DNA from 3 places in the Arthrobacter sp. C152 genome. Region 3 is predicted to be linked to each of the others. Evidence: predicted binding sites of a transcription regulator. Region 3 holds the regulator's gene; each other region holds the start of a gene.
What was found. Region 3 encodes Rex, which represses fermentation and respiration genes when NADH is low (regulators of the CRP and FNR family bind a similar motif). Its sites were predicted from a motif close to CTTGTGAANNNNTTCACAAG; they were not measured.

Region 1 (10,077 bases), on a different contig from region 3:
TCCTGTCCCGAATTAAACGCGTCCGGCGGGCACGTCATCGGCTCAACGGCGAGGCCCAGCCGGTCCGGGCCCACGGGTTTGTCCGCGGTGTGGACCTGGACCCACGGCCACGCGGCATCCCATTCCAGCTCAACCCCGGTCCCCGAAGGGTCCAGGACACGCACGCGCGACTGCCCGTCGCTGCCGCGGGCGATGCCGGTGAACGCGTGGTCGATCTTCACATCCCTGAGCAGACGGGGCGGGCGGAAGTCAAAGGGCCCACCATCCACGCGGCGCAGGCCCACGGGGAGCAGGCGGTCGGGTGTGACTTCAAGGTAGGAATCGGCGGGAAGCTCCAAGGCCCACTCATCCAGCGGCGAGGGGCCGGCCACCAGGTAGGGATGGGGGCAGACGCCGTAGGGCGCCGCCGCCGAGCCCGTGTTGACCGCCAGCACCGTGCCGCGCAGCCCGTCGCCGGAAACTGAATATGTGGCGTGGAGCGTAAGCCCGGCCGGGTAGTCCGGCCCCGCAGAAATCCGGCAGCCGAGGACCACCCGGTCAGCCTCCGCCTCCACCACGTCCCAGGCGCGGTGGATCGCCAGCCCGTGCAGGGCCGCGCCCCGTTCGGGTTCATTGACGGCGGCGGCATACGACTTCCCGGCATAGGTATAGGTGCCGTCCGCCAGCCTGTTCGGCCAGGGCGCGCAGATGACGCCCCGGTAGTCCGGGACTCCGCCGTCCGGCCCAAAGCTGACCACCAGGTCCCGGTCCCCGTGGCGCAGTTCCCGCAGTGCGCCGCCCCGCGGGGTGACGATGGCGGAGTAGGGTCCATGGGCAATGCGGACGTCGGTTCCGGGCATGGTGTCCTTCAATCAAGGAGTGTTAGCGCTCAACAGCGTACCCCACCCTGCCGGTGAACGCTGGCTAGAGTTGCCTCATGCATGCACCTGCCGACGAGGACCTGATCGCCGCCATCAGGGAGGCGCTGCGGGGCCGCGCCGACCCCGCACGCGCCGCGGGCGCCCAGGCGTACATGAAGTCGTCCATGCCCTCATTGGGCGTGCGCGTCCCCGAGGTACGCCGGATCGTGGCGTCCGCTGCCGCGGCCTTTCCGCCCGGCTCGGGCGGCCAGCTGCTGGCCACGGTGCTGGAGCTGTGGCGCACGTCGGCCTACCGTGAGGAGCGGTACGCCGCCATCGACCTGACCGCCGCCCGGCTGGTGGCCCGGGACCTGGGCATGCTGCCGGTGTACGAGGAGATCATCCGGACAGGCGCATGGTGGGATTTCGCCGACGGGATATCCGGCCGGATCTGCGCCCTGCTGCAGGCCCACCCCACGACCATGGACCAAGTCCTTCGGCGGTGGAGCCGCGACCCGGACCCCTGGATCCGGCGCGCGTCGATCACGTCGCAGCTGCGGGCGAAGAAGGCAACGGACACGGCGCTGCTGGCCGCAGCCATCGAAGCGAACCTGGCGGACACGGAATTCTTCATCCGGAAGGCGATCGGCTGGGCGTTGCGGGAATATGCAAAAACGGCACCGGACTGGGTGGAGTCGTTCGTAGCCGGGCACGCCGCGACGATGAGCCCGCTCTCGCGGAGGGAGGCGCTGCGGCGGCTGGCTGCGCCGCCGGCGGCCGGGTAGCCGGGCGAGCCTAAATAACGGGACGTTCGACGACGGGTTCGTGCGTTTTGCGGAACAGCCGCCGGGTGCGGGGGTCCCAGAAGATCAGGTACAGGGCGAACAGCAGGGCGGTGACCGCGGCGGCAACACGGGCCATGGCAAGCGCGAAACCCAGGTCCTGGGTCTGCAGGTAGGGGAACACGTCCAGCTGGTCCGAAAGGGCGTAGATCATGAAGAACGACACCACGAAGTACAGCGCCTTGACCTGCCAGTCGTTGCGGATGCCCGTGACGGCGAAGAGCGGGATGAGCCACACCACGTACCAGGCCTGGATGATGGGGGCCAGCAGCACCACTGCGGCCAGGCCGAGGGCCAGGCGCCGCATCAGTCGGTCGTACTCGCCCCTGAACATCTGCCAGGCGACGACGCCGATGGCGAGCAGCTTGCCGGCGTCGAACACCCAGCCGGCCGGCACGGACCCGTCCAGGCCGAACGCGTTGGCCAGCGAGCCCACCACCATGCCGATCAGGCCTACGGGCGCGTACCAGATGGAGATGCTGCCCGGGGCGGAAAGCCCGTTGATCCAGCCGAAACCAAAGCCGTTGACCAGGCTCATGGCCGCCAGGACACCGAGGCTCAGGGCAGCGGTCATCGCCCAGAACAGGCCCTTGCGCACCCAGCCGGCGTCCCTCCCGGCCCACAGGAGCCCGATGAACGGCAGGAAGAGGATCGTGATGGGTTTAACCGCGATGGAGAGCGTCACCAGCAGGATCCCCCGGACGGGCCGGTGGGTCGCGGAGTAGTACAGGCCCGCCAGCGCCATCCCGATCATCAGGGAATCGTTGTGGACGCTGGCAATGAAGTTCGTCAGGAAGAGCGGGTTGGCCACCGTCAGCCAGAGGGCCCGGTGCGGGTTGACCCCGTGGAGCACCGCGAGCCGGGGCACGTAGATGACGCACAGCACCACGCCGGCCAGCGCAACCAGGCGGAACAGCATGATGCAGGCCTCCGGCTGGACGTTGGTCAGCCACACCACCAACTGTTCGATCCACAGGAACAACTGGCCGTACGGCACCGGGGCTTCGGTCCACATCTTGTCGGCGCCGAGCTGGAAGTAGTTGGAGAGCGCCGAGATGCCGTTCTCGTAGGGATTGAAACCCTCCACCATCAGCCGGCCCTGGCCGATGTAGGCATAGACGTCGCGGCTGAACAGCGGCACGCAGAACATCATGGGCAGTCCCCAGGCCACCACCGCGGCAAGAGTGGCGCGCCGCGCCTCATCGCCCCACACCCGGACCTTCTGGCCAAGCCGCAGCCAGGCCCGCACCAACAGCATGCCGCCCACCGCCAGCAACACGATCGACAGGGCGACACCGGGCGCTTCGGTGCGCATCCAGATGAACATCGGCATCCGGCGCAGTTCCGAAACGGGCGCCAGCCAGCCAACGCCGATGGAACCGGCGAGCATGAACAGGGAGCCGAGGAAGCCGGCGAGCAAGGATGAGCGGGGATGGTCCACTTCGGCACCCCTTGTGCCGGGAATGCCGTCCGCCGCCATCTCCCCCGCTGCGGGCACAGGCGCCGTCATCTCAGGATTGTCCAATCTTCTTGCGTTACCGCGTCTCGTCCCCTTGTCCGGGGCACGCTCCAGGGCGGAGGGCGACCCGCCGCGTACCCGAAATCCTAGCATCGGCCGGTGTCCGGAGGCTGTAAAGGTAGGCTGGTCCGGTGCCTATAACTAACGAACGCATCGTGTGGATCGACTGCGAAATGACCGGCCTGGACATCAAAAACGACGCCCTCATTGAGGTGGCGGCCCTGGTCACCGACTCCGAACTGAACATCCTGGGTGACGGCGTCGACGTGGTCATCAAGCCGGACGATGCCGCGGTGGCCCAGATGTCCGATTTCGTCCGTGACATGCACACCAAGTCCGGGCTGCTGGCCGAACTTCCGCACGGCAAGACCATGGCCGAGGCCGAAGCCGCGGTGATGGAATACATCTCCGCCTGGGTTCCGGACCCGCGCAAGGCGCCGCTGGGCGGCAATTCCGTGGGCACCGACCGCGTGTTCCTGTCCCGGGACATGCCGGCCGTCGTCGAACACCTCCACTACCGGGTGATCGACGTCAGCACCATCAAGGAACTCTCCCGGCGCTGGTTCGCGCGCGCCTACTTCCAGTCCCCCGCCAAGAAGGGCGGCCACCGGGCCCTTGGTGACATCAAGGACTCCATCGACGAACTGCGTTACTACCGCGAGGCTGTCTTCGTTCCGGCGCCCGGGCCGGACAGCGCCGCCGCCCAGAAGATCGCCCGGCGGATCACCGCCGGCGACGTGCCCGCACAGCCTGAAGCGTAATCTGCGCCACGTTTGCATGAAATTTCGCTGAAATCGCCGAAAGTGGACAAAGCACCCCTTTCGAGCAGGTAAGCTATTTGAGTTGCGTTTCCAGGGAGCCGGTTGGCCGGCCTTCCTCGAAGCTCATGGTGGGCGTAGCTCAGTTGGCAGAGCGCCTGGTTGTGGTCCAGGAGGTCGCGGGTTCAACCCCCGTCGCTCACCCTCACAGGGTGGCACATGCAGCCGCCAAGAAGGAGGCCGTACCGGATATCCGGTGCGGCCTCCTTTGTCATGCACCACCTTTGCACTGGATACCGCCGGAGGGCTACGAGATGACCGTTCTGCCGATCACCATCTGGGGCGAACCCGTCCTGCACAAACGCGCCGCCGAGGTGGACGTTTTCGACGACGAACTGCGCACCTTGATCGCCGACATGTTCGAAACCAACGACGCCGCCAACGGCGTGGGCCTCGCCGCTCCCCAGATCGGGGTGGGCAAACGGATCTTTGTGTACAAATACGCCAACGACGACGGCGCGCCCCCTTCGGGGGTGCTGGTCAATCCGGTCCTCACCCTGTCCAAGGTGTCCGGGGCGGCCCCGGATCCCGATGAAGAGGAAGAGGGCTGCCTGTCCTTTCCCGGGGAGCAGTTCCCGCTGAAGCGGGCCGAATGGGCACGCGTGGAAGGTTTTGACGGTTTTGGCCAGCCGGTGAAGTTCGAGGCAACCGGCTGGTTCGCCAGGGTCATCCAGCACGAGTACGACCATCTGGACGGCAAGCTGTACGTCAACAGGCTGATCGACCGTTATGCCCGCAAAGCGAAAAAGCAGGCAAAGAAGAACGGCTGGGGCGTTCCGGGGCTCACCTGGATGCCGGGGGTGGACCCGGATCCGTTCGGCCACTGACCATCAGCGCGTACTGATGGTCGGCTGGTCCGGGCAGGACGAGAGGACCCGCTTCATGGCGTCCTTTTCCGCGTCGGTGACCCACAGCCCGTAGGCGGCCTTCACCGAAATCTGGCGGGCCACGTAATGGCAGCGGATCGCCGCGTTTTTCGGCAGCCAGGTGGCGGCGTCACCCGAACTCTTTTGCTGGTTCGCCGGGCCGTCCGCGGCAATCAGGTTCAGGGGATCGTTGGCAAGGCTCTGCCGCTCCTTCGCGGCGAGTCCCTGCGCTCCTTTTTGCCAGGCATCGCCCAGCGCCACCACATGGTCGATCTGCACTGCGCGGCTGCTCTCGGAGCCGCGCTGGAAGTCCATCTCCTGGCCGGTATAGGGTTCCCGGAAATGCCCCGCCGTGACCTTGCACCTGGACCCGTCGGCGAACACCACGCCAGCCAGATCCCGCCGCAGGATGTCATTGCGGGTGTCGCAGCCGTTGCGGTCAACATCCAGCCATGCCTGGCCGAAGGCCTCCCGGTCATAATCGGTGTTCGCGGCCCTGCCCTTAACGGCCAGCCCCTCCAGCGCGGCGGCCGCGGAGCCCGCCGGAACGGGATGCGGCTGCACCACGGGCTTCATCCAGGCCGGATTGAAGACCGGCGCTTCCGTGGGGCCGTCCGATGCGGGTCCCGCGGCCGCAAACTGGCCGGCGGTGAAGAACCAGAAGAGGACGGCGAGGATGGCTGCCGCGGCCGTGGCCAGGACAGCCCAGGCCTGGCGGGAGCGCCGGCGGGCACGGCGGTAGGCGGACCAGCTGATGGTCATGGGGCCACGGGCACGGAGCGGGAGTCAGGCACCCCACGAGCCTAGGACAGTGGCGGCGCCACGGCGCCGATATCCACACTGTTGGGGACGAGTGATGAATCACACGATGCGCGGTTACTGCTCGCGCATGACCCTCCGCAGGTCTTCCTCGGCGATGGCAAGGAGCCCCTCGAGCTGGCGGACCCGGTCTTCGGTGACGTCGCCTGTTTTCTGGGCGGTCCGGGCGCGCTCAAGCAGCCGGACTGCTTCCTTGTGGTTTTCCTTGGCCACGTCGAGGGCGTGTTCCAGGGTGGTCTCGTGCTGAAGAGTAGATTCGTTGTCCATGGGACCAGTGTGGTCCCCTTTCCCGGCTGATTCCAGAGAATCAGCCGGGAATTCAATGGGACAGGCTAGACGGCGATGGCCGCCAGTGCCGCCGCGGACTCCTTGGCGGGGTACGACGGCGGGTTCACGCCGGCCATTTCCTCCATGACGCGGACCACCTGGCAGCTGTAGCCGAACTCGTTGTCGTACCAGACGTACAGGACGAGGTTCTTGTCGGTGGACACCGTGGCGAGGCCGTCGACGATGCCTGCACGGCGGGAGCCGACGAAGTCGGTGGAGACAACCTCGGGCGAGTCGATGTAGTCGATCTGCTTGCGCAGGTCCGAGTGCAGCGACATTTCCCGCAGGTAGTTGTTGACCTCGTCCTTGGTGGTGCCGTTTTCCAGGCTCAGGTTCAGGATGGCCAGCGAAACATCCGGGGTGGGGACGCGGATGGAGCTGCCGGTCAGCTTGCCGAGCAGTTCGGGCAGGGCCTTGGCCACCGCTTTGGCTGCGCCGGTCTCGGTGATCACCATGTTGAGGGCGGCGGAGCGGCCGCGGCGGTCGCCCTTGTGGAAGTTGTCGATCAGGTTCTGGTCGTTGGTGAAGGAGTGGACGGTCTCCACGTGGCCGTGGACCACGCCGAATTTGTCGTTGATGGCCTTCAGGACCGGGGTGATGGCGTTGGTGGTGCAGGAGGCGGCGGAGACGATCGTGTCGCTGTCCTCGATGTCCCGGTGGTTGATGCCGTGGACGATGTTCTTCAGTTCGCCCTTGCCCGGCGCGGTCAGCAGCACGCGGGCAACGCCCTTGCTCTGCAGGTGCTGGGACAGGCCTTCGGCGTCGCGCCAGCGGCCCGTGTTGTCCACCACCAGGGCGTTGTTGATGCCGTAGGCGGTGTAGTCGATGGTGGCGGGGTCGTTGGAGTAGATGACCTGGATCCGGACACCGTTGGCGGTGATGGTGTTGGCCGCCTCGTCGATGCGGATGGTGCCCTCGAAGGAACCGTGGACGGAGTCGCGGCGCAGCAGGCTGGCGCGCTTGGAGAGGTCGTTGTCGGAGCCGCGGCGGACCACGATGGCGCGCAGGCGCAGGCCGTGGCCGCCACCGGCCTTTTCGATGAGGAGGCGGGCCAGCAGGCGGCCGATCCGGCCGAAGCCGTAGAGCACGACGTCGGTGCTGGTGCGCTCGTCGCCGCCGCGCTTGCCGACGATCCCGGCGAGCTCGCTGCGGAGGAATTCTTCAAGGGAGGCGCCGTTGCCTTCTTCCTTGAACTTCTGGTTCAGCCGGGCGATGTCGATGGCGGCCGCGCCCAGTTCAAGGCCGGCCAGCGTGTTCAGCAGGGGTGCCGTTTCCTCCAGGAGCAGCTCGTCCTTGCTCATCCGGCGCGCAAAACGGTGCGCCTTGAGGATGTTCATGGTGGACTTGTTGATCAGGCTCCGGCCGTGGATGCTGGTCACCACGTTGTTTTCGCGGTACAGCCTGCCGATCACCGGGATCATGGCCTCGGCGAGGGCCTCCCGGCCCATCCACGTGTCAAGGCAAGAATCAGACGTCTGGCTCACAGAAATACCTTCCTCGGTTCAGCCGTGTACGTCGTCGTACACAGATGTAGGCCACCTGATGATGTCCAGGGGCACCGGCGCCTGCAGGGGTCGGCCCCCAGGCACCTGGATCGCTGCAAAGAAAAACCGCCGGTTGCGAACGCAATTCCCGGCGGAAGAACTCCTGCGTCCTTTCACTATTCTAATTTGGCCGACTCCCCCGAACACGACGGTATGGCGTGAAATCACTCACACGGGGGGCGCCGGCACCGGATGCGGACTCTCAGTTGTGGAGTGCCGAATAGAGGTTCAGGCTGGCGGAGAAGACAACCCAGGAGAGATACGGCAGTACCAGGAGTCCGGCAACGGCACTGGCGGGACCGAAACGCAGGACCAGGAATGCCAGGGAAGCGGCCAGGGCGCAGATCACGGCGAAGGCCGCCCATAAAGCGGCCGTACCGAAGATCGGGAAGAGTCCAAAGAAGGTCGCCGGCCAGGCGGCATTGAGCAGAAGCTGGGCTGCGTAGCCGGCGAGGGTGCCGCCCACCAGGGCTCCCCTGCGCCAGACCAGCCACGCGGCGACGGCAACACCGGCATACAGGGCCATCCACGTCGAGCGGAACATCCAGCCCGGCGGCATCCACGGTGCGTTGGCCGATGCCGCAAACCACCCGCCGGAATTCAGGATGATGGGGATCGACGCAACCGCCCATGCGGCCGCGGAAAGGGCCAGGAAACCGGCGAAGGCGATGGCCTGGCGGCCGCGGGCCGGGAGCGGGGGTTCGGCTGCACCGGGCCCGGGCAGGGGGTCAGGGATTACGGCCACGGTCCAGCTTCCCGAACCTTGGGTGCGAGGTCAAACCGGGATTCCGTGACCGGGTGTGCGGATGGGACAGCCGGTACGCCGGGTTCTGTTCCCCCGTTCCGTTGCCGGACCGGGGGCGACGGCCATCCATCTACGAGTACCGTTGCCGGCACCCTCCAGCGGCCTACCCGGACACTCGGGCGGGCAGCCCTCAAACGTGTCCTGTCTGGCCTTGCTCCGGGTGGGGTTTACCTAGCCTTCCCGGTCACCCGGGAAGCTGGTGGTCTCTTACACCACCGTTTCACCCTTACCCGCGCTCCCCCATCCAAGGACCTGGAAGGCGGGCGGTCTGTTTTCTGTGGCACTGGCCTGCGGGTTACCCCGAGTGGGCGTTACCCACCACCCTGCCCTGTGGAGCCCGGACGTTCCTCGAGCCACTGCGTGGCGCGCGGCCGTCTGGCTGTCCCATCCGTCGTCCATTCTACCGGCGCCGCGGCAATCCCTGTCGCCGGTAGGATCGGACGGTGCTGATTCTGCTTCCCCCTTCCGAAGGCAAGACACCCGCAGTCCGGGGATCAGCCGTCGACTGGCCGTCACTGAGCTTCCCCCAACTGAATGCGTACCGCGCCAAGGTGCTGGAGGCCCTGGGCACGGTGAGCGCGCATGAGGATGCCCTCGCACTGCTGGGCGTGGGGGCTTCGCTGAAGGACGACGTCGAACGCAACACCCGCCTGCACGCGGAACCGGCCGCCCCGGCACACCGCATCTACTCCGGCGTCCTCTATGACGCCCTGGGCTACAAGTCCCTCACGCCGGCGCAGCAGCGCAAGGCCGGCGAATCCGTCCTGGTGGTTTCGGCGCTCTGGGGCGCCATCCGCCTCGGGGACAGCGTGCCCGCGTACAGGCTGTCCATGGGAACCTCACTGCCCGACGTCGGCCGCCTCGCCTCGTTCTGGAAGCCGCAACTCACCGACGCCCTTGGGGAGGCTGCGTCCGGCCACCTGCTGGTGGACTGCCGGTCCAGCACCTACGCGGCGGCATGGGCACCGCCGGCAGGGCAGACTGTGACGGTCAATGTCTTCACGGAGGCCGGCGGGGTGCGCAAAGTGGTCAGCCATTTCGCCAAGCACACCCGCGGCGAACTCGCGCGGCACCTGCTGGCACGCCGCGGCAAGGCGCCCGCAACGCCGTCGGACGCGCTGAAGGCCGCCCGAGAGAAATGGGACGCAGAGCTGGTGCCCGGGACCGCGCGCAAGCCGCACGCCCTGAACATCATCCTGCCCGGCTAAGCCGCCGGGCAGGATGCGTCACTCGGCCCCGGCGCTTAGGTCCATTCGTCGGAGCGGACCAGGATGGCGCCGGAGTCGGGGCAGAACACGATGTCGTCCGGCGCCGCTGCCTTGATCTCGGCGAGGTCGCCCGGGCTCAGCTTCATGCCCGACGCCTCGGAGGTGCCGTGGAACAGCCGGGCAGCGCCCACGCCGCGCCGGGCCAGGGTCTTTTCGTAAACCGCCAGCAGGGCGGCGTCCAGGGCCTGGGCAAAGTCATTGCGCCTGCTCCGCACGCCGTCGGCCTCGGCGTCCACCCCTGCCAGCGCGTCATCAAGTTCGGCGCGGATGCCGGCGAAGGATCCCTGGATGTCATCGACGATCTGCTGCTGGGCTGCCTGCCGCTCCCGCAGCGTGTCCAGCCGCTCCAGGACCTCCAGTTCCACATCCTCCAGGTCCGAGCGGCGCTTGGTGAGTGAGGCGATGTCCTTCTGCAGGGCGACGAGGTCTT
Region 2 (10,077 bases), on a different contig from region 3:
GCCGGCCGTTGCCGTGCCTGCGGGTTTTTCGTGGACAGGTGTTTGCATTGCGGCCCCCTGGGGTTGCTTGTGCCTCTAAGCCACCCTAGCCGACGGAATCATCAGGCCTCTTCGTCCGTTGGTCAACCCGAAGGAATGGTTGAAAGCGCAAGCTCCCAGCTTTCTCCCCTAAAATGTGTGGGAGTGCCACGAAGTGGTCCCCCCGACGTCGACCGACCCAAGGAACTCATGAGCCCTGCAAACGAAGTACGCAAGTCCAAGGCTGAGCGGACCGCGGAGGCGCGGGAAAAGGCACGCCTGATCCGCGAAGCGCAGTTGAAGAAGGACAAGCGCAACAAGCTGCTGATCGGCTGGGGCATCGTGGCGGCGGTCGTGGCCATCCTGGTGGTGGTGGCGCTGGTGGTCACGAGCAGCATGAAGCAGAACGCGCCCATCGCCGACCAGGGCCCGACCCCGGCGAACGCCAACGCCCACGGCGGCGTTACCCTGCTGGCCAACACGGACGTGGCCAAGCTGGAGCCGACCACGGTGGACGCCGCGTCCCTGGGCGAGGCTCCGAAGACACCGCCCGCGGAGGTGGCGGCTCCGGGTGCCGAGGCGGAGGCCGGCAAGCCGGTCAAGGTGGTCCTCTATATAGACTTCATTTGCCCGATCTGCAAGAACTTCGAAACCCAGTACAACGACAAGCTCACCTCACTGCGCAACGAAGGCAAAATCACGGTGGAGTACCGCGCCCTGGGCTTCCTGGACAGCCGGTCCACCACCAACTACTCGTCCCGCGCGGCCAACGCGGCCGCCTGCGTGGTCAACACGGCCCCCGACAAGTACTCGGACTTCGTGAACGCGCTGTTCGCCAAGCAGCCCGCCGAGGGCAGCGCAGGCCTTTCCGACAACGACCTGAAGAAGATGGCCTCGGACCTCGGCGCCAACATCGACTCCTGCGTGGACGACAAGACGTACCGGCCCTTCGTGAAATTCACGACGAAGGAAGCCTCCGCGATCGGCGTCACCGGCACGCCCACCGTTCTCGTGGACGGCAAGCAGTGGGGCAAGGGCGACAGCGCACAGACGCCGTTCCCGGACTTCCTGGACAGCGCCATCACCGCCAAGGGCTGATTCCAGCCCTTCCAGGGCCCGTTCCGGAGCTTGTCCGGGGCGGGCCCTTTGCGCCTGTACCGCGGCCCACCGGCGTTTTTACGCATGACCCGAGTTGGGCTAACCTTATCTAGCGCCTTCGCGGCGCACGCCCGCAGGGGCATGCCTCCTTAGCTCAGTTGGCCAGAGCACCGCTCTTGTAAAGCGGGGGTCGTCGGTTCGAATCCGACAGGGGGCTCCGGTGCCAAAAGCCCCGGCCAGGCCGTTCCAGTGGAACAGCCTGGCCGGGGCTTTTGCCGTCCCTGCCGGAAGTTCCGCCACCGCTGGTGAACGCACCACCCTGCGGGGCTAAGCTGGAGATATCCGAATGATCAGCATGCTGACTAAAGGAGGTTGGGTGCCATGCCCAAGACCGGCAAGAACGACCACGCCCGCAAGGACGAGCTTCCCTCGACCCTGCAGCGTTCCGACCAGAAGGCCCAGGACACGTTCGCCAAGACCTATGACTCTGCCCTCGAGTCCTATGACCACGACGAGGAACGGGCCGCCCGCGCGGCCTACGCGTCGCTGAAGCACAGCTACGAAAAGGTGGGCGACCACTGGGAGCCCAAGGCCAAGCGGGGCCCGTCGGACAAGCGGGCGGAGCAGGGCGTCCGGTCCTCCGCGCCCACCGCCGGCGGCGTGGACGCCAACGCGTCCAAGGAGCACCTCTACAAGCTGGCCCGCGAACTGGACGTGAAGGGCCGCTCGAAGATGGACAAGAAAGAGTTGGTCAAGGCGCTGCAGAAGGCGAACGACGCGGCTACCCGCAAAGCCCGCAGCAAATAGCCTCCGCTCTTGCCGTCCTGACCGCCAGGGTGTCGAATCAGAGGACACGTCCGGTCCGTGCGGCAACGATGCCAGGAGGTTCCAATGTCGGTGAAGAGCGCCAAGGAGTCAGCGCGTGCGGGTGGCGGCAGGAACGGGCCGGAATCCCGCCGCGCCGACCAGTCCGCCGGCATCGCGGCCGAGGACCCTGCCCGCCTCCGGAACGTGGCCCTCGTGGGGCACTCCGGCGCCGGAAAGACGATGCTGATCGAAGCGCTGCTCGCGGCCAACGGCGTGCTCACCCGCAAAGGCTCCATCGCGGACGGGACAACGGTCAGCGACTCCGATCCTGCCGCCGTGCACCAGCAGCGGTCCGTCACGTTGTCGCTGGTGCCGCTGCTGGTGGACGACATCAAGGTCAACCTCCTGGACACGCCGGGCTATCCGGACTTCATCGGAGAACTGCGCGCCGGCCTTCGCGCCTCTGACGCCGCGCTCTTCGTTGTCTCGGCAGTGGATGGAATCGACGCCACCACCACGGCGCTGTGGGGCGAGTGCGAGCACATGAGGCTCCCGCGCGCCGTCGTGATCACCCGGATGGACCATCCGAGGGCTGATTACGACGGCGCCCTGGCCGCCTGCCAGCGTGCGTTCGGCGACGGCGTGCTGCCGCTGTGCGTCCCGGTGCGGAAGGACGGCGAGGCCACCGGCCTGCACGCCCTGCTGTCCGGGGAGGTGACTGACTACTCCGAGGGGGACGCGGCGCCCGGGCTCCGGGCGGCGGACTCCGCAGAACTGGCAGCCGCGGCACCGACCCGCGGCGCGCTCATCGAGGGCATCATCGCCGAAAGCGAAGACGAAACGCTGATGGACCGCTACCTGGAAGGCGAGGACCTCGACACCGGCGCCCTGGGCGCCGACCTGGAGACCGCCGTCGCCCGCGGCTCCTTCTTTCCCGTCCTGCCCACCTCCGCGGTGACCGGGCTGGGCACGGCGGAACTGCTGGACCTGCTGGTGCGGGCCTTCCCGGCCCCCGGGGAACGCGGCCTGCCGGACACCACCGATCTTTCCGGCGCCCCCGCCGGTGCCCTGGCCGGCGACCCGTCCGGCCCCCTCGCCGCCGAGGTGGTGCGCACCTCCAACGACCCCTTCCTGGGCCGGATCTGCCTGGTCCGGGTCTTCTCCGGGACACTCCGGGAAGACAGCCCGGTCCATGTGGGCGGCCACGGACTGGCCGACCGCGGCCACCAGGACCACGACACGGACGAGCGCGTAACCCACATCTACTCTCCGCTGGGGGCCAGCCTGCGCCCGGTGCCCTTCTGCGTGGCAGGAGACATGTGCGCCCTGGCCAAACTGGGCAGCGCCGAAACCGGGGACACGATATCGGACCGGGACCGGCCACTGCTGCTGGCCACCTGGGAGATGCCCGAGCCGCTGCTGCCGGTTGCCGTCGAGGCGGATTCCCGCAGCGACGAGGACGCCCTGGCCCGCAGCCTGGGCCGGATCGCTGCCGGCGACCCAACGCTGCGGGTGGAACGGAACGCCGAAACCCACCAGCTGGTGCTGTGGTGCATGGGCGAAGCCCACGCCGAGGTGGTGCTGGACCGCCTGCGTGAACAGGGCGTGAAGCTGCACACCGTGGACGTGGTGACGCCACTGCGGGAAACATTCGCCGCGCCCGCCACCGGCCATGGCCGCCACATCAAACAGTCCGGCGGCCACGGGCAGTACGCCGTGTGCGACATCGAAGTGGAACCGCTGCAACGCGGCGGAGGCTTCGAGTTCGTGGACAAGACCGTTGGCGGCGTGATTCCCGGCACCTACATTCCCTCCATTGAGAAGGGTGTCCGGGCGCAGATGGACAAGGGGGTGGCCGCCGGTTTCCCGGTGGTTGACCTGAAGGTGACAGTGGTGGGCGGCAAGGCCCACAGCGTTGACTCCTCGGACGCTGCGTTCCAGGCTGCGGGGGCCCTGGCCCTGCGCGAGGCCGCGGCCGCTGGCCGGATCCAGCTCCTGGAGCCGGTTTCCACCGTCAGCATCACGGTCGCCGATGAGCATGTGGGCTCCGTCATGAGCGACCTCTCCGGCCGCCGCGGCCGCCTCACCGGCACCACGTCCTCCGGTGAAGGCCTCACCGAGATCAGCGCCGAGGTCCCGGACCAGGAGCTGTTGCGGTACCCGGTGGAGCTGCGTGCCATCACGGCCGGCACGGGCCGCTTCCGCCGCCGGTACCTGCGCCACGACCCCGTTCCCCCGAACTTCAGCCCGTCCTGACCCCCGCCCGCGCAGGAAGACCACAACAGAACGCCGTCCTCCATGAATGCCGCAGCACGCAAAATCCAGAACATCTACCTGACGCTGACGCTGGGAAACACCCTCGCGGCGTCGTTCATCTGGGGCATCAACACGCTCTTCCTGCTGGATGCCGGGCTCAGCAACCTCGAAGCCTTCGCCGCCAATGCCTTCTTCACCGCCGGGATGGTGCTCTTCGAGGTGCCCACCGGCGTGGTGGCGGACGGCTGGGGCCGGCGGGTGTCCTTCCTGCTCGGAACCGTGACCCTGGCCGTCTCCACGTATTTCTACTATCTGCTGTGGCAGCTGTCCGCGCCGTTCTGGTGGTGGGCGGTGGTGTCTGTGCTGCTGGGCCTCGGCTTCACGTTCTTCTCGGGTGCCGTGGAAGCCTGGCTCGTGGACGCGCTGCACTTCTCCGGGTACGAGGGCGCGCTTGAGGCGGTGCTGGGCCGCGGCCAGATGGTCTCCGGCATCGCCATGCTCGCCGGCTCCGTGGCGGGCGGCGTGATCGCCCAGGCCACCAACCTGGGCGTGCCGTTCCTGGTGCGGGTCGGCGTGCTGGTGGCCATGTTCGCCGTGGCTTTCCTGCTCATGCACGACGTCGGTTTTACGCCGGAGCGCTCGGCACACCCGATGCAGGCCACCCGCGAGGTCCTGCGCGCCTCGGTGGAGGGCGGGCTGAAGAACCCGCCCGTGCGCTTCATGATGCTGGCCGCCCCGTTCACCGAAGGCGTGGGTTTCTATGTCTTCTACGCCCTCCAGCCGTACCTGCTGCAGCTCTTCGGCGACCCCCGGGCATACGCGATCGCCGGACTGGCCGCCGCCATCGTGGCAGGTGCCGACATCGTGGGTGGCCTGCTGGCGCCGATGGTGCGGAACCTCGTCCGGCGGCGGACCACAGTGCTGATCGCGTCAAACGTGGTCAGCTCGTTGGTCCTTGTGGTCCTCCTGGTGACCAACGTCTTCTGGCTGGCCCTGGTGCTCCTGGCGGTGTGGGCGGTGGTGGCCTCCGCGGGAACGCCGGTACGCCAGGCGTACCTGAACGACATGATCGCGTCCAAGCAGCGGGCCACCGTCCTGAGCTTCGCCTCGCTCATGGGGTCGAGCGGGGGAGTGGTGGTGCAGCCGCTGCTTGGCCGTTCCGCGGACGTCTACGGGTACCCGGCCTCGCTGGCCATCAGCGGCGTGGTGCAGCTGCTGGCCGCGCCGTTCATCCTGCTGAGCCGGCGCCGGCACTCACCGGCGGATGCCGCCACCGGCCTTGCGGCGGCTCCCTGACGGGCGAACGACGCCCCGAGGCCCGGTCCACGGTCCTGAAGTGGGTCATTGACACGGTATGTTGTTAGCGTTCACAATGATTGCAGCACCTTTCCAGATGCTCCCCTCGACTGACCCCTACAGATCCCGGTAATGAGGCCGATGCCTCCCGGATGGAGGCAACCATGCCAGAGACTTTGTTCACTTCCAGCAGCCCCGGCTCCCGCGGGGACCACTGCGTCATAGGCGTGGACTACGGCACCCTGTCGGGCCGGGCGGTGGTGGTGCGCGTCCGCGACGGCCAGGAACTTGGCAGCGCGGTCCACGTGTACCCGCATGCAGTGGTGACCGATGCCCTGCCAAAGGATACGGCGGGCGACGACGGCGCGCGGCTTCCGGGGGACTGGGCCCTGCAGGTGCCCAATGACTACCGCGAGGTCCTGCGCCACGCCGTACCCGCCGCGGTGGCTGACGCCGGCATCGACCCTGCCGCCGTCGTCGGGATTGCCACGGACTTCACCGCCTGCACCATGGTGCCGGTCAAGGCCGATGGAACGCCGCTGAACGAACTTCCCGGCTATGCCAACCGCCCACACGCCTACGTCAAACTCTGGCGGCATCACGCCGCGCAGGGGCAGGCAGACCGGATCAACCGGCTCGCCGCTGAACGGGGTGAAGACTGGCTTCCGCGGTACGGGGGCCTGATCTCCTCCGAGTGGGAGTTCGCCAAGGGGCTGCAGCTGCTGGAAGAGGACCCGGAGGCCTACGCGGCCATGGACCACTGGGTGGAGGCGGCCGACTGGATCGTCTGGCAGCTGTGCGGCCGCTACGTCCGCAACGCCTGCACCGCCGGATACAAGGGCATCTACCAGGACGGCCGCTACCCGTCGGAGGACTTCCTGGCCGCCCTGAACCCGGATTTCAAGGATTTTGTCAGCGCCAAGCTGGAGCACACCATCGGGCGGCTCGGAGACGCTGCCGGCACCCTGACCGCCGAGGCGGCAGCATGGACGGGCCTGCCCGAGGGCATCGCTGTGGCTGTGGGTAACGTTGATGCCCATGTCACGGCGCCGGCCGCGAAGGCAGTGGACTCCGGCCAGCTGGTGGCCATCATGGGGACTTCCACCTGCCACGTCATGAACGGCACCGAACTGCGTGAAGTGCCCGGGATGTGCGGGGCGGTGGACGGCGGCATCGTGCCCGGCCTGTGGGGCTATGAGGCCGGCCAGTCGGGAGTGGGTGACATCTTCGGCTGGTTCACCAAGCATGGCGTCCCGCCCGAATACCACCAGGCTGCCAAGGATGCGGGGCTGGGAATCCACGAGTACCTCACCGAACTGGCCTCGCGGCAGGCCATCGGTGAGCACGGCCTGATCGCGCTCGACTGGCACTCGGGCAACCGCTCGGTCCTGGTGGACCACGAACTCTCCGGGACCGTGGTGGGCCAGACCCTGGCCACCCGGCCGGAGGACACCTACCGTGCCCTGCTGGAAGCCACGGCCTTCGGCACCCGGACCATCGTGGATGCGTTCCGCGACGCCGGTGTCCCCGTCAAGGAATTCATCGTGGCCGGCGGCCTGCTCAAGAACAAGCTCCTGATGCAGATCTACGCGGACGCCACCGGGCTGCAGCTGTCCACCATCGGCTCGGAACAGGGGCCGGCGCTGGGCTCGGCCATCCACGCCGCCGTCGCCGCGGGCGAATATGCCGACATCCGCGAGGCCGCCGCAGCCATGGGCGCCGAACCCGGCGAGGTGTACACCCCCATCCCGGCAAACGTTGCCGCCTACGAGGAGCTCTTCCAGGAATACAAGGCGCTGCACGACTACTTCGGCCGGGGCGGCAATGACGTGATGCACCGGCTCAAGGCCATCCAGCGCAGGGCCGCGGCGGGAACGGCGCCGTTGCCCTCCGAGGCCGCCGTGGAGGTGCCGGCATGAGCACCGGAACGGCAATCCTTGATACCATCGCGCGGGTCCGCGAGGAAGTGTGCGCCCTGCATGCGGAGTTGATGCGCTATGAGCTGGTGGTCTGGACCGCGGGCAACGTCTCGGCCCGTGTCCCTGGCACGGACCTCATGGTCATCAAGCCCTCCGGCGTCTCGTACCAGGACCTGCTCCCCGGGCAGATGGTGGTGACGGATCTGTATGGGGTCCCGGTCCCGGGAAACAACGATGGCGACTGGGGCAATCCTCAGTTGTCGCCGTCGTCGGACACCGCGGCGCACGCCTACGTGTACCGGCACATGCCCGAGGTGGGCGGGGTGGTGCACACGCATTCCACGTACGCCACCGCCTGGGCTGCCCGGGGCGAGGCCATCCCGTGCGTGCTGACCATGATGGGCGATGAATTCGGCGGGGAGATTCCGGTGGGCCCCTTCGCGCTGATCGGCGACGACTCGATCGGCCACGGCATTGTCGAGACCCTGAAGAACTCCCATTCCCCGGCCGTGCTGATGCAGAACCACGGCCCCTTCACCATCGGCAAGGACGCCCGGTCCGCCGTGAAGGCCGCCGTGATGTGCGAGGAAGTGGCCCGCACCGTGCACATTTCCCGGCAACTCGGCGAACCCGTGCCCATCGACCAGGACCACATCGATTCGCTCTACGCCCGCTACCAGAACGTCTACGGCCAATAGTCGCCGGGACCCAAAACTTTCCAGGAGAACCCATGAGCACACCAGCAAGCACCTCCCTCGACGGCTACGAGGTCTGGTTCCTCACCGGCAGCCAGCACCTCTACGGCGAGGACGTCCTGAAGCAGGTGGCCGCCCAGTCCCAGGAGATCGCCAACCAGCTCAACGCCGCATCCGCCGTGCCCGTCAGGATTGTGTGGAAGCCGGTCCTGACCGATTCCGATGCCATCCGCCGCACCGCCCTGGAGGCCAACTCGGACGATTCGGTCATCGGCGTCACCGCATGGATGCACACCTTCAGCCCGGCCAAGATGTGGATCTCGGGCCTGGACCTGCTCCGCAAGCCGCTGCTGCACCTGCACACGCAGGCCAACCGCGACCTGCCCTGGGCAGACATCGACTTCGACTTCATGAACCTCAACCAGGCCGCGCACGGCGACCGCGAATTCGGGTACATCCAGTCCCGCCTGGGCATCGCCCGGAAGACCGTCGTCGGGCACGTCTCCAACCCCGAGGTGGCACGCCAGGTGGGTTCGTGGCAGCGCGCCGCCGCCGGCTGGGCCGCCGTCCGCACCCTTAAGCTGACGCGTTTCGGCGACAACATGCGCAACGTGGCCGTCACCGAAGGCGACAAGACCGAGGCCGAGCTGCGCTTCGGCGTCGCGGTCAACACCTGGTCCGTGAACGAACTCGCCGACGCCGTCCACGGCGCTGCAGAGCACGACGTCGACGCCCTGGTAGCCGAGTACGAGGACCTTTACGACGTGGTGCCGGAGCTCCGCGCAGGCGCGGCCCGGCACGATTCGCTGCGGTACGGGGCCCGGATCGAACTGGGCCTGCGGTCCTTCCTCGAAGCCAACGGCTCCGCCGCGTTCACCACCTCCTTCGAGGACCTCGGCGCGCTCCGCCAGCTCCCCGGCCTGGCCGTGCAGCGGCTCATGGCCGCCGGGTACGGGTTCGGTGCTGAGGGTGACTGGAAGACCGCCATCCTGGTCCGCGCCGCGAAGGTGATGGGCGCCGGCCTGCCCGGGGGTGCGTCGCTGATGGAGGACTACACCTACCACCTGGAGCCGGGGTCCGAGAAGATCCTCGGCGCGCACATGCTGGAGGTCTGCCCCTCCCTGACGGCCACGAAGCCGCGCCTGGAAATCCACCCGCTGGGCATCGGCGGGAAGGAAGACCCGGTCCGCCTGGTGTTCGACGCTGATGCCTCCCCGGGCGTCGTCGTCGCCCTCTCCGACATGCGGGACCGCTTCCGCCTGGTGGCCAACGCCGTCGACGTGGTCCCCCTCGACCATCCGCTGCCCAACCTCCCCGTCGCCCGGGCCCTGTGGCAGCCCAAACCCGACTTCGCCACCTCCGCCGCCGCCTGGCTCACCGCCGGCGCCGCCCACCACACCGTGCTCTCCACCCAGGTGGGCATGGACGTGTTCGAGGACTTCGCCGAGATCGCCAAAACCGAACTGCTCACCATCGACGAGGACACCTCCATCCGCCAGTTCAAAAAGGACCTGAACTGGAACGCGGCCTACTACCGGCTCGCCGGCGGACTGTGAGTCCCTGGCACGGCCGCCGAATCCGTGGCGCGGCCGCCGTCGTTGCCCCGGCGTGCGGCCGCCGTCACGGACAATAGCCTCATGACACAAAGTAAGCCGCCGCGGCTGCCGAGGCTCGAGGACGTGGCGGACCTGGCCGGCGTCTCGCACCAGACCGTCTCGCGGGTGGTCAACAACCACCCCAACGTGAGCAAGGCGACGCGGGAGAAAGTGGAAGCCGCGATTGCCGAGCTCGGATACCGCCGCAACACCGCGGCCCGGAGCCTGGTGACCCGGCGCTCGCAGACCATCGGCGTGCTGGGCAACGAGCTTTCGCAGTACGGGCCGGCCAACACGCTGCTGGGCGTGGAGCAGGCGGCACGCGACGCCGGATACTTCGTCAGCATTGCCGCGCTGCGGGAGGTCAACCGGGAAACCATCCTTGATGCCGTC
Region 3 (10,077 bases):
GACGGAATCACCAGGGTGCCGTATTCCGGGAGCCGGGAGAGGCGCTGGGGTGTGCGCGGCGGCTGGGAACGCATGGCCTTGTAGTGGGCGATGGCGCGCGGCACCACGCAGCCGATCAGCGAAATGAAGAGCAGGAGGTAGATCGCCGAGAACCACGCGGAGGAATAGACATCATAGAGCTGGAGGGAATCCAGCAGCTGGCCGTAGTCCGGGTGGTCCTTGATGTACTGGGTGACCGTGGCGGGATTGGCGGGCCGTTGCGGGAACAGCGAGCCGGGGACCGCCGCGACGGCGAGCAGCAGCAGCAGGAACAGCGCCGTGCGCATGCTGGTCAGCTGGGTCCAGGCCCAGCGAAGCATGCCCTTCACGCCGAGGGCCGGCAGCGCGGCGTTGGCCTTCGCGTCTGCGACGGGGGCGGATTGCTTCTTCTTTACCTTCACACGCTCGCCCATCAGATCGGCAACTTCACGTCGGTTTGGAACCAGTACTGCAGCCCGGTCACCCAGGAACCCCATACTCCGCTGGCCATCAGCAGCCCGAGCACCACCAGGATGCCGCCGCCGGTCCGCTGGATGGCCAGGCGGTGCCTGCGGAAGAACGCCATGACCCCCATTCCGCGGCGCACTGCCAGCGCGATGAGCAGGAAGGGGATCCCCAGGCCCAGGCTGTAGACGAACGCCAGGAAGGCGCCCTTGGCGGCGGAGGAGCCCCCCGAGAGGCTCAGCAGCTGGACAGCGGAGTAGGTGGGTCCGATGCACGGCGCCCAGCCCAGCCCGAAGGTCAGGCCCAGCAGCGGCGCGCCCCACAGCCCGGCCGGAGGCTTCGCATGGATCTTGGCGTCCCGCTGCAGCCAGCTGAAGCCGCCCATGAACACGATGCCCATGATGATCACCAGGACCCCCAGGAGCTGGGTGACCCAGGCGTTCTGGCCCCCGCTGATCAGGCTGCCCAGCTGCCCGAACGCACCGCCGAGCAGGACGAAGATCACCGAGAAACCCAGGACGAACAGGCCGATACCGGCCAGCATGCGGCCGCGCTTTTGCTTTTGCAGGTCCACGCCGCTGAGTCCGGTGACATACCCGAGGTATCCGGGAACCAGCGGCAGGACGCACGGCGAAAGGAAGGAGACCAGTCCCGCCAGCAGTGCCACCGGAATGGCGAGCAGGATCGAGCCGTTCAGGATGGCTTCGGCGAAGGGGCTGTTCACGGTGCGGTCCTGCCTCTACTCGGCAACCGCGGCGGCGATGAGGGCCTTCAGGGTGCCCTTTTCGATTTCGCCGAGGACGCGGGAGGCCACCCGCCCCTGCTTGTCCAGCACCAGGGTGGTGGGCACGGCGCCGGGCGGCACCAGGCCGGAGACGGACAGCAGCACGCCGCCGTCCTTGTCATCAAAGCTGGGGTAGGTCAGGTTGAAGGTCTTCTCGAAGGCTTCGGCGGTGGGCTTCTCGTCCCGGAGGTTCACACCGAAGAACTGGACGCCCTGGTCCTTGAATTCCTGGTGCAGGCCCTCGAGGATGGGCGCTTCCACGCGGCACGGTGCGCAGGCCGCGAACCAGAAGTTCAGCACCGTCACCTTGCCCTGGAACTCCGCGGGCGTTACAGCGGTCCCTGTGAAGAGCGTGCCCTTGACCTGCACGGCTTCCTTGCGGTCGGCGGCCGCGAATTCGGTGACGGAGCCGTCTCCGGCCACGTAGTTCTTGTTGTCTCCGGCCTTGGCCTGCTTGGCCAGGGCATCCTCCTGGGCACAGCCGGACAGGCCCAGGGCCAGTGCGGTGAGCGCCAGGCCGCCGGCGGCGAGCACACTGCGGCGCGGGGTCAGGTTGTTGTAGGTCACAGCTAGGCTCCAGGGGTGCTCGCGGCACCGGGAAGAAGGGACGCCGCGGGTTCGGCATACTCGACGCGCAGCAGGGCGCCGGCGTCGTCGAACACCAGGGACGTGACGGATGTCAGCGTGCACTCACGCTTGCGCGGGTCATGCCAAAGGGGCCTGCCTTCGGCGCTCCGCCGCGCAGCCCAGATCGGCAGTTGGTGGCTGACCAGGATGGCTTCGGGCCCTTCGGCGCCAAAGTCGCCGGCGGCCAGTTCAATCGCCTGCCGGCGGGCATCCTGCACTGCCGCGGCAACGCGCGCCACCTGCTGCTTGTAGGGCTCCCCCCACGACGGCCGCAGCGGGTTGACCAGCCGCGGCCAGTGCCGGGGCCGGCGGAGTTCGGCCTTGGTCACCTTCATGCCCTCGAAGTAGTTTTCGGCCTCGATGATCCGCTCGTCGGTGTGGATCTGCAAGTGCAGCGCTTCCGACGTCGGCCGGGCAGTTTCCTGCGCACGGTCCAGCGGGGAGGCGGCCAGGTAAGTGATCCGGGCACCGCGTTCGGCCCGCTGCCGGAAGTGCTCGGCGAGCGTCCGGGCCATCTCCTGCCCCAGCTCGGAGAGGTGGAATTCGGGAAGCCGGCCATAGAGCACGCCGTCCGGATTATGGACCTCGCCGTGGCGGAGCAGATGGACAGTGGCTTGGGGCATGTTTACCAGTTTCTCAAAGATGGCGTGCGATCCGAAATCTTCCGCACCTGCTTTCTACAAAGAGTAGAACTGAAGTTTTTGAAGAAATGTTCCGAAGGCGGGAACAAAACATGCAAATGCATGTTTATACTGGATGCAGCAGTTAGTTGAGGCTTCAACAGATGAAGCTTCAATGCATTACTCGACCGGCCCCTCACCCGGGGCACAACACAAAGGAGCAGCATCATGGCACTTCCCGCAGACGTCACCACCGGCACCTGGACCCTCGACAACTCGCACAGCGAAATCGGCTTCACCGTCCGCCACGCGGGCATCAGCAAGGTGCGCGGCCAGTTCACCGAGGCCGCCGCCACCCTTGAACTCGCCGAGGACGTGGCAGATTCGAAGATCAACGCCACCATCAACACCGCCAGCTTCGACTCCGGCGACGCCAACCGCGACGGCCACGTCAAGGGCGAGGACTTCTTCGACGTGGAGAAGTTCCCGGAGATCTCCTTCGTCTCCAACGGCCTGGTGGGCAAGGGCAACAGCTACGAACTCACCGGCGACCTGACCATCAAGGGCGTCACCCGCCCCGTCACGCTGGACACCGAGTTCAATGGCCTGGCCGTGGACCCGTTCGGCAACACCCGTGCCGGCGTCTCCGCGGAGACCACCATCAGCCGCAAGGACTTTGGCCTGACCTGGAACGCAATCCTGGAGACCGGCGGCGTCCTGGTCAGCGACAAGGTTGCCATCAACCTCGAACTGGCCTTCATCGCCCCCGCCGCCTGATTCGGCACTCGCCGCCCGATTCGGCCCCGGCCCAACCCCGGCACCCGGCTCTTCCGCCTGGTGCCGGGGTTGCCGCCTTTAATGGCATCGGCGGCCCTGAATAGCCGGTTCGAAACACCCACAACCTGCCCCGGCGGGGGTACGGTGGACTTAAGCCATGCTGGGGGCAGGCACAGGACCGTTTCCCGGCAGCCCGCCTGGAACCCGACCTGCAGAAGGAACGCCCATGAGTACTCCTCCCGTCCCGCCTCCCGTGCCCCATGACCCCAACTCGCCGGACAACCAGCCCGGGAACGGCCAGGCAGGCAGCCACGAGTCCGCCGCCCAGGAACCGCGCTACGGCCAGAACGCGCCCCAGTACGGCCAGAACGCACCGCAATACGGACAGAACGCTCCGCAATACGGACAGCAGTACGGGCAAAACCCACCGCAATATGGCCAGCAGTACGGGCAGGGCGCCCCGCAGTACGGGCAGAACCCACCGCAATACGGGCAGAACGCACCCCAGTACGGGCAGCAGCCCTACGGCCAGTCCCCCTACAACCAGTCTCCCTACGGGCAGTACCCGTCGGAGCAGCCGCAGGCAACAGGCGCCAACGGCGTTCCGCAGCTGGTCAACATCTCGTTCTGGCTGCTGATCGCGTCGGGCATCATTTTTGTCATCTCCGTGCTGACCGGGCTGACCCAGCTGGATGACCCGGCCTTCCGGCAGACGTTCGAGCAGCAGGTGCAGAGCACCGGCGCCGGCGGCGTCACCTACGACGACATCAAGAGCGTCATCGCCGGCACGCTGGTGGTCTTCGCCATCATCGGCGCGGGCCTGTACTTCCTGGTGGCCTTCTTCGTCCGCAAGGGCAGGAACTGGGCGCGCATCCTGGGCACCGTCTTTGCGGCCCTCTCCGTGCTGGGCCTGTTCGGCGTCCCCACGTTCGCCACCCTCGGCACCGTCCTGGGGATCGCGGCCATCGTGCTGCTGTACCTGCCCGCGGCGGCTCCGTACTTCCGGAAGCAGCAGCCTTTCAGCAACCCGTACGCGGGCGGCTTCGGCAACCCTTACGGCCGGTAGGCACCAGCCCCGCAGTTAGAGAGCGGCGGCCCGGGAAGTCCAGCTTCCCGGGCCGCCGCCTTTAATCACACCCCTAGGCTGTCTGCCCCGGGGCCTCTGCGCGCTGGACCGGATCCTGCGCGCGCTGGGCGTGGTAGGCCAGGATCTGCAATTCCGTGGCCATGTCGACTTTGCGGAGATTGACCCCTTCGGGCACCTGGAGCATCACGGGGGCGAAGCTCAGCACGCTGCGCACGCCCGCCGCCACCACCCGGTCGCAGACACCCTGCGCCACGGCCGCGGGGAGGGCCAGGACCACCATGTTGGCGCCGGTGCGGTGGAGGACGGTTTCAAGGTCGGCGACGTCGCTGACCCGCAGCCACCCCACCTCGTTGCCCACCACCATCTGGTCGGCGTCGAAAATCGCGACGACGTCAAAACCCCGGGACTCGAAACCGCCGTACCGGGCCAGCGCCTTGCCCAGGTTTCCGGCGCCCACAATGGCAACCTTCCAGTCGTGCGTCAGCCCCAGGGCGGCGGCGATGTGGCGGCTGAGGTACTGCACCTCATAGCCCACTCCCCTCGTCCCGTAGGAGCCCACGTGGGACAGGTCCTTGCGCAGGGTTGATGAGCTGACGCCGGACGCCTCAGCCAGGGATTCGGAGGACACCCGCTCCACGCCCTCCGCCAGCAGCGTGTTCAGGGCCCGGAGGTAGAGCGTCAGCCTGGCCACCGCAGCAGGCGGAATCTGCTTGGCCGGCGTGCCCGCGGCGCCCGGAAGGCCCGGGACAGGCTGCGGCGTTGAACCCAGGGACGTCACCCGCACCTCCCCCTACTGCGCCATGGCGCGCCGCAGGACGCGCTCCAGACGGGCTTCGTCGATCTTCCAGAAGTCACGCTGCACCCCGTCCACCAGCACCACCGGGATTTCCTCGGCATAGCGTTCCCGCAGCTCAGGCTGGTGGTCCACCAGCTCTTCGCTCCAGGAAAGTCCCAGCGAGGCGGTAACCCGGCCGACGGCGTCGCGCGCTTCCTCGCACAGGTGGCAGTCAGCTTTGGTGACCAGGACGACGCGGGGTGTAGCCATGGCTTAACCGTAGCGCCGTTGGCGGCCCCCGGGCGACGCCGACGGCGGCGGGCCGGGGTATTGACTAGACTCGACTCCATGCCCGAGGAGAAATACGTCGCCGTTGTCACGCGGCCGGAACCTGTGCCGCAGCCCGGCGAGGCGGCGTTTTTCGACGTGGACAACACCCTTATGCGCGGCGCGAGCCTGTTCCACGTGGCCCGGAAGATGCACCAGCGGGGGGCTTTCACCCTGGCGCAGGCCGCGGGCTTTGCATGGAAGCAGTTCAAGTTCGTTACGCGCGGGGAGAACATCGACGATGTCCACGCCGTCCGCGACTCGGCCCTGACGCTGGCCGCCGGCATCACCGTTGACGACATCAAGGCGCTGGGCGAAGAAGTCTATGACGAGATGATCGCCTCACGGATCTGGCCCGGCGCCAAGGCGCTGGCCGAGCAGCACCTGCGTGTGGGCCGGCGCGTGTGGCTGGTCACGGCCACGCCCATCGAGGTTGCCACGGTGATCTCCACCCGGCTGGGACTGACCGGCGCGCTGGGGACGGTGGGGGAAGTTTCGGAAGGCATGTACACGGGCCGGCTGGTGGGGGATATCCTGCACGGCTCGGCCAAGGCCGTGGCCGTCCAGGCCATCGCCGACGAGGAGGGCCTGGACCTCAGGCGCTGCTGGGCCTACAGCGACTCCTACAACGACATCCCGCTGCTTTCGCTGGTGGGGCACCCCGTGGCCATCAACCCGGACGCCCGGCTCCGCCGCCATGCCCGCGACCACAACTGGCCGGTCTATGACTTCCGCGCCGGCCGCCGGGCAGCCACGTTCGGCCTCAAGGCGGCCACGTTCGGCGGCGCCGTGTACGGACTATGGAAGGGCTTCGCCAGGATCCGCGGCCCCCGTATCTAGGTAGCAGCAGCACAAAAATGCCCGCCACCTGAAGAAGGCGGCGGGCATTTTTACGCTGTGCGAAGTAGTGCTACTTCTTGTTGCGGCGCTGGTGACGGGTCTTGCGAAGCAGCTTGCGGTGCTTCTTCTTGGCCATACGCTTGCGACGCTTCTTGATAACTGAACCCACGAAAGTTCCTTACAAACTAGATGCGTACCTGTCTGATGGAAAAGGTCCGTGGACAAAGCTACGAACTGAACAACTGACAGATTCTTACAATGACGTAAAACGTTCCTTAACAGGGTACCGCCTATCGGGGGCGGCTCAGGACAGGCCTCAGGCGGTCTCGCTGTGTCCGTCCACCACGGCGCCCTTGAGGTACTGCTCGACCGCGTTTTCCGGTACCCGGTAGGAGCGGCCGAAACGCACCGCCGGCATTTCCCCGGAGTGGACCAGCCGGTAGACGGTCATCTTGGAGACGCGCATGACCTCGGCCACTTCAGCCACGGTCAGGAACTTCGCGTTGGAGAAGTTCTGTTCTGCCGACATTTCCCTATTTTCCTTTGCTGACGGATGGACAACAGTGACCCCAGGTACGTGCCAATGCGGTGTTCCGATGCTGAGCCATCCACCAACCACCTTCCAGATACTCTAGAGGTTCATGGGGCAGATGTGAAAGTAGTGGGCCCCCTATTTCGGCCCCCTATTTTGCCTGCCGGCGCTTGCGGGCGGAGGCTGCGAGCTGCTCCAGGACGGAGGCGGAAACGTCCCAGTCCATGCACGCGTCGGTGACGCTTTGGCCGTAGACCAGCTCCGACTTCCCGGCGGCGTGCTGTGAGACGTCCAGGTTCTGGGCGCCGCCCACCAGGAAGCTTTCCAGCATGACGCCGGCAATCGCGTGGGCTGACGCCCCGCCGTCCTCGAGCTGGGCGCCGATTTCCAGGGCCACCTCGGCCTGCCGGTGGTGGCTCTTGCCGCTGTTGGCGTGGCTGGCGTCCACGATCAGGCGCGGGTTCAGGCCCTTGCCGGCGAGCTCCGTAGAGGCCTTTTCGACGTCGGCCGCGGAGTAGTTGGGTCCCTTCCGTCCGCCGCGGAGGATGACGTGGGTATCGGGGTTCCCGGCGGTGGAGACCAGCGCAGCCCGGCCCTCGCCGTCAATCCCCAGGAAAGCCTGTGCCGCCGCGGCGGCACCGCAGGCGTCGATGGCCACCTGGAGGCCGCCGTCAGTGCCGTTCTTGAAGCCGATGGGCATGGAGAGCCCGGACGCGAGCTGCCGGTGGATCTGGCTTTCCGTGGTGCGGGCACCGATGGCGCCCCAGGAGATCAAGTCCGCCATGTACTGCGGGCTGATCGGCTCAAGGAATTCGGTGGCGGTTGGCAGCCCCAGCGCCGTGACCTGCTGCAGGAAATGGCGGGCGGTCCGGAGCCCGGTCACCATGTCGTGGCTGCCATCGAGGCGGGGATCGTTGATCAGGCCCTTCCAGCCCACGGTGGTGCGGGGCTTTTCGAAGTAGGTCCGCATGACCACCAGCAGGTCTTCCTTGTGCTTCTCGGCCTGGCTGACCAGCCGCCGGGCGTACTCGAGCCCCGCCTTGGGATCGTGGATGGAGCAGGGACCGACGATCACCAGCAGGCGGTCGTCCACGCCGTCCATGATGGCGCGCACTTCGTCGCGTCCGCGTTCGACGACGGCCGCCGCCCGGGCGTCGAGGGGCAGCTCGGCGAGCAGGTCGGTCGGCGTGGGCAGTGCCGTGAATTCGCTGACGCGCAGGTTCGAGGTGGACTTGGTGTCGCTGGCGGGGGCTGCTGCTGTTGCGGTGCTCATGTTCGGGTCCTGTTCCAGATGGGAAGCGGGCCCGGATTTCAGAACCCGCCGGAGAAACGGCGAAGGGCAGAGAATGATCTCTGCCCTGTTGGCTCTGAAGGAAAGTTGGATGCGTGTCAGTTAGACGCGGGCCCCTCCAGAGCCAACGAAAAATACGCATACCAACGGTTAGTCATGGAAGAGACCATAACCCCGGCCGCCCGCCGCCGCAAAATCAGCGTCCGTCACATTCGTGCGCCGGCTATCCCAGGAGCTTGCGCAGGAACTGCAGCTGCCGGATCCAGTGGTGCTCCTGGCCGCCCTCGTGGTTGTTGAACCGGTAGACCTCGATGTCCTTGGCCGCGCCGGTGGCCGAGGTGTCGGCCGTCCCGGTGCCGTAGGCGTTGAAGCTGGCGAAGACCGTGGAGGCCGGGCAGATGTCGTCCATCAGGGCCGCGGAGTATAGGGCGGGGGCCGTAGCCTGGCGGGCCAGGTTGACGCCGTCGAAATAGTTCAGGACCTCCAGGGCAGGCTGGTAGCGGTCCCGGTGCCGGGCCAGGAACTGGGCGATCTCCGGGTAGGGGCCGCGCGGGGTGATGTCGATGGCGCGGGGGAAGTCCTGCAGGAAGGGGACGTCGGGCAGCGCGGCGACAACGCCGTCGAGCCGTCCTGCGGTGAGGCCCGCCGCGGCCACTGCCAGGCCGCCGCCCTGGCTGACTCCGGCCAGCACCACTTTGGCAGGGTCGACGGCGGGGTGGGCCTGGGCGGCTTCCACGGCCCGGAAGGCGTCAACGTAGACGCGGCGGTAGTAGTAGTCCTCCCGGCTCGAGATGCCCCTGGTCATCAGGCCCGCGTGCGCCACGTCCCCGGCGGAGGGGTGCGGGTCCGGGGTGTCGCCCAGGGTGCCGCCGTACCCCTGGCCGCGGGTGTCCATGATGAAATGCGCGTAGCCGGCCTGCGCCCACCGGGTGTCCTGGTTGACCAGGCCGCGGCCCCCGGAATAGCCGATGTAGTTCACCACCACGGGGAGCCGGGCGCCCTTCCCGCGGATGGCGGGCAGGTGCAGCCACCCTTTGACCGGTGCACCGCCGAAGCCGGCAAAGGTGACGTCGAACGTCTCGATCACCGTGAGGTAGTTCTCCACCGGTTCGAAGGTTGCGTTCAGGGGAAAGGCGCGGGCTTCGCCGATGGTGGCATCCCAGAACGTCCCCAGGTCCTCCGGCGGCGTGACCTCCGAGGAGTAGCTGCGCAGCTGGGCCAGGGGGAGGTCGAAGAGGGGCATCAAAAGTCCGTTCAGTTGGAGGTGGTTGGCCGCTGTGCTGCAGCCTACTGCAGGTTCAGCGCACGATGATGACGTCGAGGCGGCGTGGGCCGTGGACGCCTTCGACGCGTTCGAGTTCGATGTCGGAGGTGGCGCTGGGTCCACTGATCATGGTGAGCGGCCGGGTGCCGTCGAGGCGGCGGAGGGCTTCGGGCAGGATGGCGGTGATGTCCCGGGAGTGGACCACGCAGATGTGGTGGTCCGGGATGAGGGAGATGGCGCGGCGGCCCTGGTCCGGGCTGCCGTCCAGAATGATGGTGCCGGATTCGGCGACGGTCACCGCGCTGGCGGTGACGACGGCGTCTGTTGCGTCGAGTTCGGAGACGGACCGGGCGCCGTGCCCGCCGCCGTCGTACGTTACGCGCGAGGGGTCCGTTTCCCACGCAAGCCACGCCGGGTCCAGCCCGGCGGGGACCACGTAGGTGGCGGCGCCGGCGAGAAGGGCCTGGATGGCGGCCGGGACCTCCGCTTCCCCAACGACGGTGACCCCGGCTTTGTAGTCCTCGAGCCGGTCGACGAGGATGTCGATGCGTTCCTGCGGGTCCTGTGATCCGTCCCGGCGGTAGTTCCGGGGGATGTCCGGGACGGCGGGGGCGTCCTTGAGGGCGGTGCTGACGGCGGCGAGGATGTGGTCGCGGGTGCTCATGATTCC

Region 1: the regulator Rex is predicted to act here: its motif matches at 7,730-7,749, upstream of ACYSM9_RS13905 (glyceraldehyde-3-phosphate dehydrogenase).
Region 2: the regulator Rex is predicted to act here: its motif matches at 5,534-5,553, upstream of araB (ribulokinase).

Annotation. Positions count from the first base shown of each region.
Region 1 is NZ_JBTZSU010000019.1:53,057-63,133, forward strand. It holds gene ACYSM9_RS13865 (aldose 1-epimerase family protein) at 1-839, opposite strand, end outside; gene ACYSM9_RS13870 (DNA alkylation repair protein) at 917-1,624, shown strand; gene mptB (polyprenol phosphomannose-dependent alpha 1,6 mannosyltransferase MptB) at 1,635-3,191, opposite strand; gene orn (oligoribonuclease) at 3,332-3,961, shown strand; tRNA gene ACYSM9_RS13885 (tRNA-His) at 4,090-4,162, shown strand; gene def (peptide deformylase) at 4,273-4,845, shown strand; gene ACYSM9_RS13895 (HNH endonuclease family protein) at 4,849-5,646, opposite strand; gene ACYSM9_RS13900 (hypothetical protein) at 5,761-5,970, opposite strand; gene ACYSM9_RS13905 (glyceraldehyde-3-phosphate dehydrogenase) at 6,036-7,514, opposite strand; gene ACYSM9_RS13910 (TspO/MBR family protein) at 7,777-8,319, opposite strand; RNA gene rnpB (RNase P RNA component class A) at 8,378-8,766, opposite strand; gene ACYSM9_RS13920 (YaaA family protein) at 8,823-9,587, shown strand; gene ACYSM9_RS13925 (zinc ribbon domain-containing protein) at 9,623-10,077, opposite strand, start outside.
Region 2 is NZ_JBTZSU010000041.1:11,558-21,634, reverse strand. It holds gene ACYSM9_RS19250 (alpha,alpha-trehalose-phosphate synthase (UDP-forming)) at 1-48, opposite strand, end outside; gene ACYSM9_RS19245 (DsbA family protein) at 229-1,116, shown strand; tRNA gene ACYSM9_RS19240 (tRNA-Thr) at 1,260-1,333, shown strand; gene ACYSM9_RS19235 (ChaB family protein) at 1,498-1,923, shown strand; gene ACYSM9_RS19230 (elongation factor G-like protein EF-G2) at 2,008-4,179, shown strand; gene ACYSM9_RS19225 (MFS transporter) at 4,222-5,475, shown strand; gene araB (ribulokinase) at 5,640-7,394, shown strand; gene ACYSM9_RS19215 (L-ribulose-5-phosphate 4-epimerase) at 7,391-8,092, shown strand; gene araA (L-arabinose isomerase) at 8,125-9,645, shown strand; gene ACYSM9_RS19205 (LacI family DNA-binding transcriptional regulator) at 9,727-10,077, shown strand, end outside.
Region 3 is NZ_JBTZSU010000012.1:81,631-91,707, forward strand. It holds gene resB (cytochrome c biogenesis protein ResB) at 1-452, opposite strand, end outside; gene ACYSM9_RS10895 (cytochrome c biogenesis CcdA family protein) at 452-1,207, opposite strand; gene ACYSM9_RS10900 (TlpA family protein disulfide reductase) at 1,223-1,834, opposite strand; gene ACYSM9_RS10905 (histidine phosphatase family protein) at 1,837-2,517, opposite strand; gene ACYSM9_RS10910 (YceI family protein) at 2,743-3,291, shown strand; gene ACYSM9_RS10915 (hypothetical protein) at 3,518-4,357, shown strand; gene ACYSM9_RS10920 (redox-sensing transcriptional repressor Rex) at 4,431-5,156, opposite strand; gene ACYSM9_RS10925 (glutaredoxin family protein) at 5,169-5,423, opposite strand; gene ACYSM9_RS10930 (HAD family hydrolase) at 5,502-6,320, shown strand; gene ACYSM9_RS10935 (30S ribosomal protein bS22) at 6,391-6,489, opposite strand; gene ACYSM9_RS10940 (helix-turn-helix domain-containing protein) at 6,637-6,849, opposite strand; gene ACYSM9_RS10945 (3-deoxy-7-phosphoheptulonate synthase) at 7,004-8,125, opposite strand; gene ACYSM9_RS10950 (acetylxylan esterase) at 8,367-9,386, opposite strand; gene ACYSM9_RS10955 (LutC/YkgG family protein) at 9,442-10,071, opposite strand; gene ACYSM9_RS10960 (LutB/LldF family L-lactate oxidation iron-sulfur protein) at 10,068-10,077, opposite strand, start outside.